Regions from separate parts of the Cellulosimicrobium sp. So1_17 genome, predicted to be linked through region 2. Evidence: predicted binding sites of a transcription regulator. Region 2 holds the regulator's gene; the other holds the start of a gene.
The links. The regulator LexA, encoded in region 2, represses DNA repair genes until DNA is damaged. The targets are predictions, from matches to a motif close to TCGAACANNTGTTCGA.
Positions count from the first base shown of each region.

Region 1: the regulator LexA is predicted to act here: its motif matches at 2,330-2,345, upstream of ACZCLJ_RS13385 (replicative DNA helicase).

Region 1 is NZ_CM143702.1:3,040,908-3,045,323, forward strand. Features, by position in the region: gene rpsR (30S ribosomal protein S18) at 1-51, shown strand, start outside; gene rplI (50S ribosomal protein L9) at 71-517, shown strand; gene ACZCLJ_RS13380 (MATE family efflux transporter) at 718-2,073, opposite strand; gene ACZCLJ_RS13385 (replicative DNA helicase) at 2,405-4,416, shown strand, end outside.
Region 2 is NZ_CM143702.1:1,094,804-1,099,219, reverse strand. Features, by position in the region: gene ACZCLJ_RS04955 (ATP-dependent DNA helicase) at 1-714, shown strand, start outside; gene ACZCLJ_RS04950 (L-lactate dehydrogenase) at 740-1,759, shown strand; gene lexA (transcriptional repressor LexA) at 1,868-2,596, opposite strand; gene ACZCLJ_RS04940 (LysM peptidoglycan-binding domain-containing protein) at 2,993-3,352, shown strand; gene nrdR (transcriptional regulator NrdR) at 3,758-4,336, shown strand; gene ACZCLJ_RS04930 (aldo/keto reductase) at 4,363-4,416, opposite strand, start outside.

The DNA.
Region 1 (4,416 bases), 1.9 Mb from region 2:
AAGAACGCCCGCGAGATGGCTCTGCTGCCGTACACGTCGACGGCTCGCTGAGCGGGAAGGGGAAGAACTCATGGCCAAGCTGATCCTGACGCACGAGGTCACCGGTCTCGGTGAGCCCGGCGACGTCGTCGAGGTCAAGGACGGGTACGCCCGCAACTACCTCGTCCCGCGCAAGCTCGCCACGCCGTGGTCGAAGGGTGCCGAGTCGCAGGTCTCCGCGATCCGCAAGGCGCGCAAGACCCGCGAGATCGCGTCGCTCGACGACGCGAAGGCGATCCGCGACTCGCTGCAGTCGAAGCCGGTCGTCGTCGAGGCGAAGGCCGGCACCGCCGGTCGTCTCTTCGGCGCCGTGACGACGGCGGACATCGCGTCCGCGGTCGCCGCTGCCGGCTCGTCGGTCGACAAGCGCAAGATCGAGATCGGTCAGCCGATCAAGTCGACGGGCGACTACACGGTCTCCGTCCGCCTGCACCCCGAGGTCTCCGCGACCGTCGCGGTGAAGGTCGTCGCTGCCTGATCCCGCAGTACCGCTGAGCCCTCGGGCTCGGACGTCGAAGGCCCGGTCCCTCTCCCGAGGTGCCGGGCCTTCGTGTCGCTCCCGGACCGTGTCAGGACGACAGGTCACCTGGGTGTCCCGTGGCCCTGACACGATGCGCGACGAGACCGCGTGTCAGGGTCGGGGAACGCTCGGGTGTCCTGTGGTCCTGACACGTCGGCTCAGGCGGTGCCGGTGACCATCCAGCGCGAGCCGCGGGCGCGGAGACCGGTGGTCAGGGCGCGGGCCGCCATGAAGACCCCGGCGAACGCGAGCCAGAGCCACGCGAGGCCTGCCGCGCCGTCGGGCGCCCAGTGCCGGACGGCGAGCGCGAACGGCACGTAGACGACGAGCGTCAGCATGCCGGCCCACGCGAGGAACCGGCCGTCGCCGGCGCCGATGAGCACACCGTCGAGCACGAATACCCACCCCGCCATGGGCAGGAGGAAGCCGCAGACGGCCATGCCCAGCGCGACGGCGGTCCGCACGTCGGGGTCGGACGTGAAGAGCAGGGCGAACCACCAGCCGCCGGCGGCCATGACGAGCCCGAGCAGCGCGCCTGCCGCGACGCCCCACTGCAGGGTGCGGCGCAGGACGGCGCGGACCCGGGGGACGTCGTCGGCGCCGAGGCCGTAGCCGACGAGCGCCTGCGCGGCGATCGCGAGCGCGTCGAGCGCGAACGCGGCGAGCCCCCAGACGGAGGCGACGACCTGGTAGCCGGCGAGGGTGACCTCGCCGAGGCCGGTGGCGACGAAGACGGTGAGGAGGATCGCGAGGCGCAGCGACAGGGTGCGGACGAACAGCGGTGTGCCGGCGCGCGCGTTGGCCCAGATGCCACCGGCGGCGGGGCGGAGGGCCGCGCCGCGTCGTCGGGCACCGCGCACGACGACCGCGACAAGGATCGCGCCCATGCCGAGCTGGGCGACAGCGGTCCCGATGCCCGAGCCGGCGATGCCGAGCCCGACGCCGTAGACGAGGACGACGTTGAGCACGGCGTTGGCCGTCGCGCCGCCGGCGGCGACCCACAGGGGCGTGCGGGTGTCCTGCAGCCCGCGGAGCACGCCCGTGGAGGCGAGGACGAGCAGCATGCCGGGCAGGCCGAACGCGGACCAGCGCAGGTAGACGACGGCGTGCTCCGCGACGTCTCCCGTCCCGCCCATCGCGCCCACGGCCCAGGGTGCGGTGATCCACAGGAGGCCAGCCAGCACGATCCCCAGGCCGAGGGCTAGCCAGAGGCCGTCGACGCCGGACTGGAGGGCCTCGCGCTCCTGCCCGGCGCCGAGGCGTCGTGCGACGGCCGCGGTGGTCGCGTACGCGAGGAAGACGCAGAGGCCGACGAGCGTGACGAGCAACGTCGAGGCGAGCGAGAGGCCGGCGAGCTCCGCGGTGCCGAGGTGTCCGACGACGGCCGAGTCGACGAGGACGAAGAGCGGCTCGGCGACGAGGGCGCCGAGGGCAGGGACCGCGAGGGCGAGGATCTGTCGGTCGAGCAGCGACCGGCGTGTCGTCGGCGTGTCGTCCGACTTTCTTTCATCCACACCCCTGAGGGTAATGAAGATGCTGGTCAGGCGGGCTCCGGCCACCTGTACACAGGGATATCCCGTCGTTGTCCACATGGTTGTCCACCGGGTGTGCACAGCATGAGGGCGCGTGTCCACAGGTTGTGGCTGCCTGTCCACCGGCCCGTGCACAGGCACGTTTGCGGTGCCCGGGAGGCGGATCTAGTGTCGCGGGGTCGTGCCTGTCGGCAGTGGGAGGTGCGGCCACCGGGACAGTCGTGTGGGTGGCCCGCTGTAGGACAGGTGTACGACGCGGGCGATGCCCGGGGCGCCCCCGAGAGGGCCGCGTCCCCGGGGGAACGAGGGGCGCATGTCGATCGACGAGCTCGAGGAGAGCTACGGGGGATCCGGTCACTCCGGCTTCGACCGTACGCCGCCTCAGGACGTCGCGGCCGAGATGAGCGTCCTCGGCGGCATGCTGCTCTCCAAGGACGCGATCGCCGACGTCATCGAGCAGATCCGCGGCAACGACTTCTACCGCCCGGCGCACGAGCTCGTCTACGACGCGATCATCGACCTCTACGGCCGGGGCGAGCCGGCGGACGCCATCACGGTCGTCGCCGAGCTGACCAAGCGCGGGGAGCTGCAGCGTATCGGCGGCGCCCCGTACATCCACGACCTCATGGCCGGCGTCCCGACCGCCGCGAACGCCGGGTACTACGCGCGCATCGTGCGCGAGCGTGCGGTGCTGCGCCGCCTCGTCGAGGCCGGGACGCGCATCGTCCAGCTCGGGTACGCGACCGACGGCGGGGACGTCGACGAGATCGTCAACAACGCCCAGGCCGAGGTCTACGCCGTCACCGAGCGGCGGACGACGGAGGACTACGCGCCGCTGTCCGACATCCTCGGCCCGACGTTCGACGAGATCGAGGCAGCGCAGGGACGCGGCGAGGGCATGACCGGCGTGCCGACCGGCTACTCTGACTTCGACCGGCTGACGAACGGCCTGCACCCCGGGCAGATGATCGTCGTCGCGGCGCGTCCGGCCATCGGAAAAAGCGTCTTGGGAATCAACGTTGCCACGCATGCCGCGGTGCACCACCAGATGGCGTCCGTCATCTTCTCCCTCGAGATGAGCCGCAACGAGATCACCATGCGTCTGCTCGCCGCCGAGGCGAAGGTCCCGTTGACGCGTATGCGCTCCGGAAAGATGGACGACGGCGACTGGCAGAAGCTCGCCGGCACCATGGGCAAGGTCGCCGAGGCGCCGCTGTTCATCGACGACTCGCCGAACATGTCGCTCATGGAGATCCGGGCGAAGTGCCGGCGGCTCAAGCAGCGGCACGACCTCAAGCTCGTCGTCATCGACTACCTCCAGCTCATGTCCTCGGGAAAGCGCGTCGAGTCGCGACAGCAGGAGGTCTCGGAGTTCTCGCGTGCGCTCAAGCTGCTCGCGAAGGAGCTCGAAGTTCCGGTGATCGCCATCTCGCAGCTGAACCGTGGACCGGAGCAGCGTGGTGACAAGAAACCGCAGATGAGCGACCTTCGCGAGTCGGGTTGCCTGACGGAGGACACGAAGATCCTGCGCGCGGACACGGGGGCCGAGACGACGATGGGGGAGCTGTTCGCCCTCAACGCCAAGGACGTCCCGGTGTGGGCGCTCAACGACCGCCTCCAGTACGTGCGCCGGCACCTGACCCACGTCTTCCCGACGGGCGTGAAGCCCGTCTTTCGGATGCGGCTCGCGTCGGGCAAGGAGATCGAGGCGACCGCCAACCACCCGTTCCTCACCTACGACGGCTGGACAGCCCTCGGCGACCTCGAGGTCGGCTCGCGCATCGGTGTGCCGCGCCACGTCCCTGGTCCCGAGCGGAACGCCGAGTGGGACGACCGGAAGGTCGTCATGCTGGCTCATCTCCTCGGCGACGGGTCGTTCGTCAAGCGTCGGCCGATCCGCTACGCCTCGATCGACGAGCGAAACCTCACGGCGGTCAGTGACGCGGCGACCGCGTTCGGGATCACCCCCATCCGTGACGAGTACGCCGCTGCCCGCGTGACGACCCTCCGGCTCCCGGCGCCGTACAGGCTCGCCCGCGGTCGACGGAACCCGATCGCCGAGTGGCTGGACGAGATGGGTCTGTTCGGCGCGCGCAGCCACGAGAAGTTCATTCCGACGAGCGTCTTCCACCTGCCGAAGCGTCAGATCGCGCTCTTCATCAAGCACATCTGGGCTACCGACGGCTCGGTGACGGTGAACAAGAACGGACGCAGCGGGCGCATCTACTACGCCTCCACCTCACGCGAGCTCGTCGATGGCCTGTCGCGGCTCCTGCTCCGGTTCGGCATCTCGACGCGGCTGCGCCGGACGACGATCAAGGGCGA
Region 2 (4,416 bases):
ACGTTCGGGCTGGGCGGCGGCGGGTCGGACGGCGAGGAGGCGCCCTCCTGGCGAGGCCTCGACGTCGGCAGCCCGTTCGACTACCCGCGTCAGGGGATCCTGTACGTGGCCAAGCACCTGCCGACGCCCGGTCGCGACGCCGCGACGGAGCACCAGCTCGACGAGATCGCGACGCTCGTCGAGGCTGCGGGCGGCCGGACGCTCGGCCTGTTCTCGTCGCGGCGGGCGGCCGTCGCCGCTGCCGAGGCGATGCGTGAGCGGCTCGACGTCCCCGTCCTGTGCCAGGGCGACGACCAGCTCCCCACGCTCGTGCGCGAGTTCGCCAACGACCCGGCGACGTGCCTGTTCGGCACCCTCTCCTTGTGGCAGGGCGTGGACGTCCCGGGCCCCTCGTGCCAGCTCGTCCTCATCGACCGCATCCCGTTCCCGCGTCCCGACGACCCCGTGCGCTCCGCCCGCGCCCGTGCCGTCGAGGCGGCGGGCGGCAACGGCTTCATGCAGGTGTCCGCGACGCACGCCGCGCTCCTGCTGGCCCAGGGTGCGGGGCGCCTCGTCCGCTCGACGACCGACCGCGGTGTGGTCGCGGTCCTCGACCCCCGGCTCGTCACCGCACGCTACGGGACGTTCCTCACCCGGTCGATGCCGGGATTCTGGCGGACGACCGACCGCGAGGTCGCTGCCGCTGCGCTGAGGCGCCTCGCCGCCCTAGGCTGAGCGCATCCCACGAGACGGAGGCGCGATGACCGACGCAGGCACCACCTTGCCCACCCCCGCGCAGGCGCCCGCCGGGAGCCCGGTCCCGGGCTCCGCGGCACGGACCACCAAGCTGGCGATCGTCGGGGCGGGTGCCGTCGGGTCGACGCTCGCGTACGCGGCCCTCATGCGGGGGGCGGCCAGGACGGTCGCCATGCTGGACGTCAACCGGGCCAAGGTCGAGGCGGAGGTCCTCGACCTGCAGCACGGCATCCAGTTCATGCCGATGGCGAAGGTCGAGGGGTCCGACGACGTCGCGGTGTGCGCCGGTGCGGACGTCGTGGTCGTGACCGCGGGGGCGAAGCAGAAGCAGGGCCAGACGCGGTTGGACCTCGCCGAAGGCACGATCGGCCTCATGCGCAGCATCCTCCCTGGGCTGGTCGAGGTCGCGCCGGACGCCGTCTACGTCATGGTGACGAACCCGGTCGACATCGTCACCTACGCGGCGCTGAAGTTCTCCGGCCTGCCGCCCGAGCGCCTGTTCGGCAGCGGCACGGTGCTCGACTCGTCGCGCCTGCGCTTCCTCGTCGCACAGCACTGCGGCGTCGCGGTGCAGAACGTCCACGCCTACATCGCGGGCGAGCACGGCGACAGCGAGATCCCTCTGTGGAGCTCGGCGACGATCGGCGGCGTCCCGCTGCTCGACTGGCCCGGGATCGCGGGCCACCCTCCGCTGTCCGAGGACGCCCGCGAGGAGATCGCGCACGAGGTGGTCCACTCCGCCTACCGGATCATCGAGGGCAAGGGGGCGACGAACTACGCCGTCGGCCTCGCAGGTACCCGCATCATCGAGGCGGTCCTCGGCGACGAGCACCGGCTCCTGCCCGTCTCGACGCTGCTGGACGGTGACTACGGGATCGACGACGTGTGCCTGTCGCTGCCGACGCTGATCGACCGCCGGGGCGCGAGCGAGCGTGTCGAGGTGCCGCTCTCCGACGCGGAGCTGACAGGTCTCCGGAGCTCGGCAGAGTCCTTGCGCGCGGTCGCGCGGCGGTTCGGCCTGTAGGAGCGGAGCACGACGGCGGGCCGGTGATCCCACGAGGAGGGATCACCGGCCCGTCGTCAGGTCGGTCGAGCGGCCCGGGGGCGCGTAGAGGTCGGGAACCGTGCCGAGTCAGAGACTGCGCAGGACGGACACGACGCGCCCGAGCACCTGCGCGTCGTCACCGGCGATCGGCTCGTACGCGGAGTTGTGCGGCACGAGCCAGACGTGGCCGTCGCCCCGCTTGAAGGTCTTCACGGTCGCCTCGCCGTCGATCATCGCGGCGACGATCTCGCCGTTCTCCGCGACGTTCTGCCGGCGCACCACGACCCAGTCGCCGTCGCAGATCGCGGCGTCGATCATCGAGTCGCCCTGCACCCGCAGGAGGAAGAGCTCGCCGTCGCCGACGAGCTGGCGCGGCAGCGGGAAGACGTCCTCGACGACCTGCTCGGCGAGGATCGGTCCGCCCGCGGCGATCCGGCCCACCACGGGGACGTACGACGGCGCGGGGTGCGCCTCGTCGTGCACCTGGTCGTCGGCGACGCGGACGAGGGGAACGGCACGACGGCCGTCGTCGGGCTGCACGACCTCGATGGCGCGCGGACGGTTCGGGTCCCGGCGCAGGTACCCCTTGCGCTCGAGCGTGGTGAGCTGGTGCTTGACCGAGGACGGGCTCGTCAGGCCGACGGCCTCGCCGATCTCGCGCATGCTCGGGGGATAGCCGCGCTGCTCGACGCACGAGCGGATCGTGTCGAGGACCAGGCGCTGTCGTGGCGTCAGGCCGTCGCTGCCCGCCGTGCCGTCGGGGAGCTCGCGCACCTCGGCGAGCCCCGCGCTCGTGTTCCTGCCTCGTCCCGCCATCGTGGTCTCCGCCCTCGTCGCCTCGCGGTCGACGCCCGCCCGGAGGTCACCTGCCCCGTCCGGCGCGCCGTCCTCCTCGTCGGTGGTGCCCCGCCGCGCTCGCCGGGGCACCGGTCGACCCGATCCGGTGCGTCGTCCCTGGCGGGAGGCGTTCCGGGCCGGACCTGTCGATGGACATGTCCGGCGAACCGACCTGGTCCCAGGCTAGGGGAGAGAGCGACACGAATCAAACATCTGTTCGAGCATGTCTCGACTCGGCGCGCCGGACGTGGTAGACCTTCGTACAGGTGTTCTACGCACAGGTGTTCGATCCGGGTCCCGGGTCGACGACACAACCCCGCCGGGCCGGAGCGACCGGGGAAGGCGCTCCGGCGCCGGCGGGGGACGGAGGTAGTGATGGCGAGCATGACGGCGACGTGGGGCGAGCAGGGCCTCGCGCGATCGGGTGGTGGCGGCGTACCAGAGGCGCCGCTGCGGCTCACGCGGCGAGGACGGGTCGTCCTGGTGGTCCTCCTGGCGCTCCTGGTCGTGCTCGGCGCGCGCGTGGGCAGCGCCGTCGCGGGGTCGGCAGGAGAGCCCGAGGAGGTCCGGGTCCACGTGGTCGCGGCGGGGGAGACGCTCTGGGACCACGCGTCGGCGCTGGCCACGCCCGGCGAGGACGTGCGCGACGTCGTGGCACGGATCGTCGAGCTCAACGGGCTGTCGTCGTCGGGCCTCCGTGCCGGGCAGCGGCTGCTGCTCCCGGTCGACGCGTGAGGCGCCGACCCGGCCCTGTGACCTACGACACGCGCTCCCGCTCGTCCTGTGCGCCGCCCTGGGTTGCGCTCCACGCTTAGGCGGGCCTAAGTTAGTGTCACCTCACTCGCCTGGCTGGGGGGCCGGGCAGGAGGCGGGGTCGGCGGTCATCCGCGACCCCTGAGCACGTCGGAGCGCGCGAGGCGAGTCGCGCGCGAGATGGGGACGGGGGCGTCCCGACGGGGGCGACCGGAGACGGTCGCCCCCGTTCTGCATCTCCGGGGTCCGGCGCGGCGCACATCTGCTCCGTCCACTGCTCCGTCCTCGGGACCTCGGCGTGTTGCACCGTCGCAGGGCGGCGTCATACGTTCGTCGCGCCGCCCTCGCCCTGCGAGGTGCCGGGGAGCCCAGCCGAGGAGAGCCGTCATGCACTGCCCGTTCTGCCGCCACGCGGACTCTCGTGTCGTCGACTCACGGACGTCGGACGACGGCGCGTCGATCCGTCGCCGGCGTCAGTGCCCGCAGTGCCAGCGACGCTTCACGACGATCGAGACGGCCAGCCTGTCCGTCGTCAAGCGGTCCGGGGTCACCGAACCCTTCTCGCGCGAGAAGATCGTCAACGGCGTCCGCAAGGCCTGCCAGGGCCGGCCCGTCAACGAGGACGACCTCGCGCTCCTCGCCCAACGGGTCGAGGAGACGATCCGGGCGAGCGGGAGCGCCGAGCTCGACGCGTACGAGATCGGTCTCGCGATCCTCGGCCCCTTGCGCGAGCTCGACGAGGTGGCCTACCTGCGGTTCGCGAGCGTGTACCAGGCGTTCGACTCCCTGGAGGACTTCGAGAGCGCGATCACGTCGCTCCGGGTCGAACGGGAGGAGCGGACCGCCGCCCGGCTGGCCGCAGGCGACGACGGGCGCGCGGTGCGCGGCCCCGGCGAGCCCGACGCTGCCGGCAGCGACGCCGGGGCGGCCGGCGGCGCTGACGTCGCGGGGTCGCCGACGTCCTGACCCGGCGCCGGCGAGGACGCTGCGAGTCAGAGGTCGCTCGAGCGTGAGGCCCAGAGGTTGATCCCGGTGTCGGTCGGGAT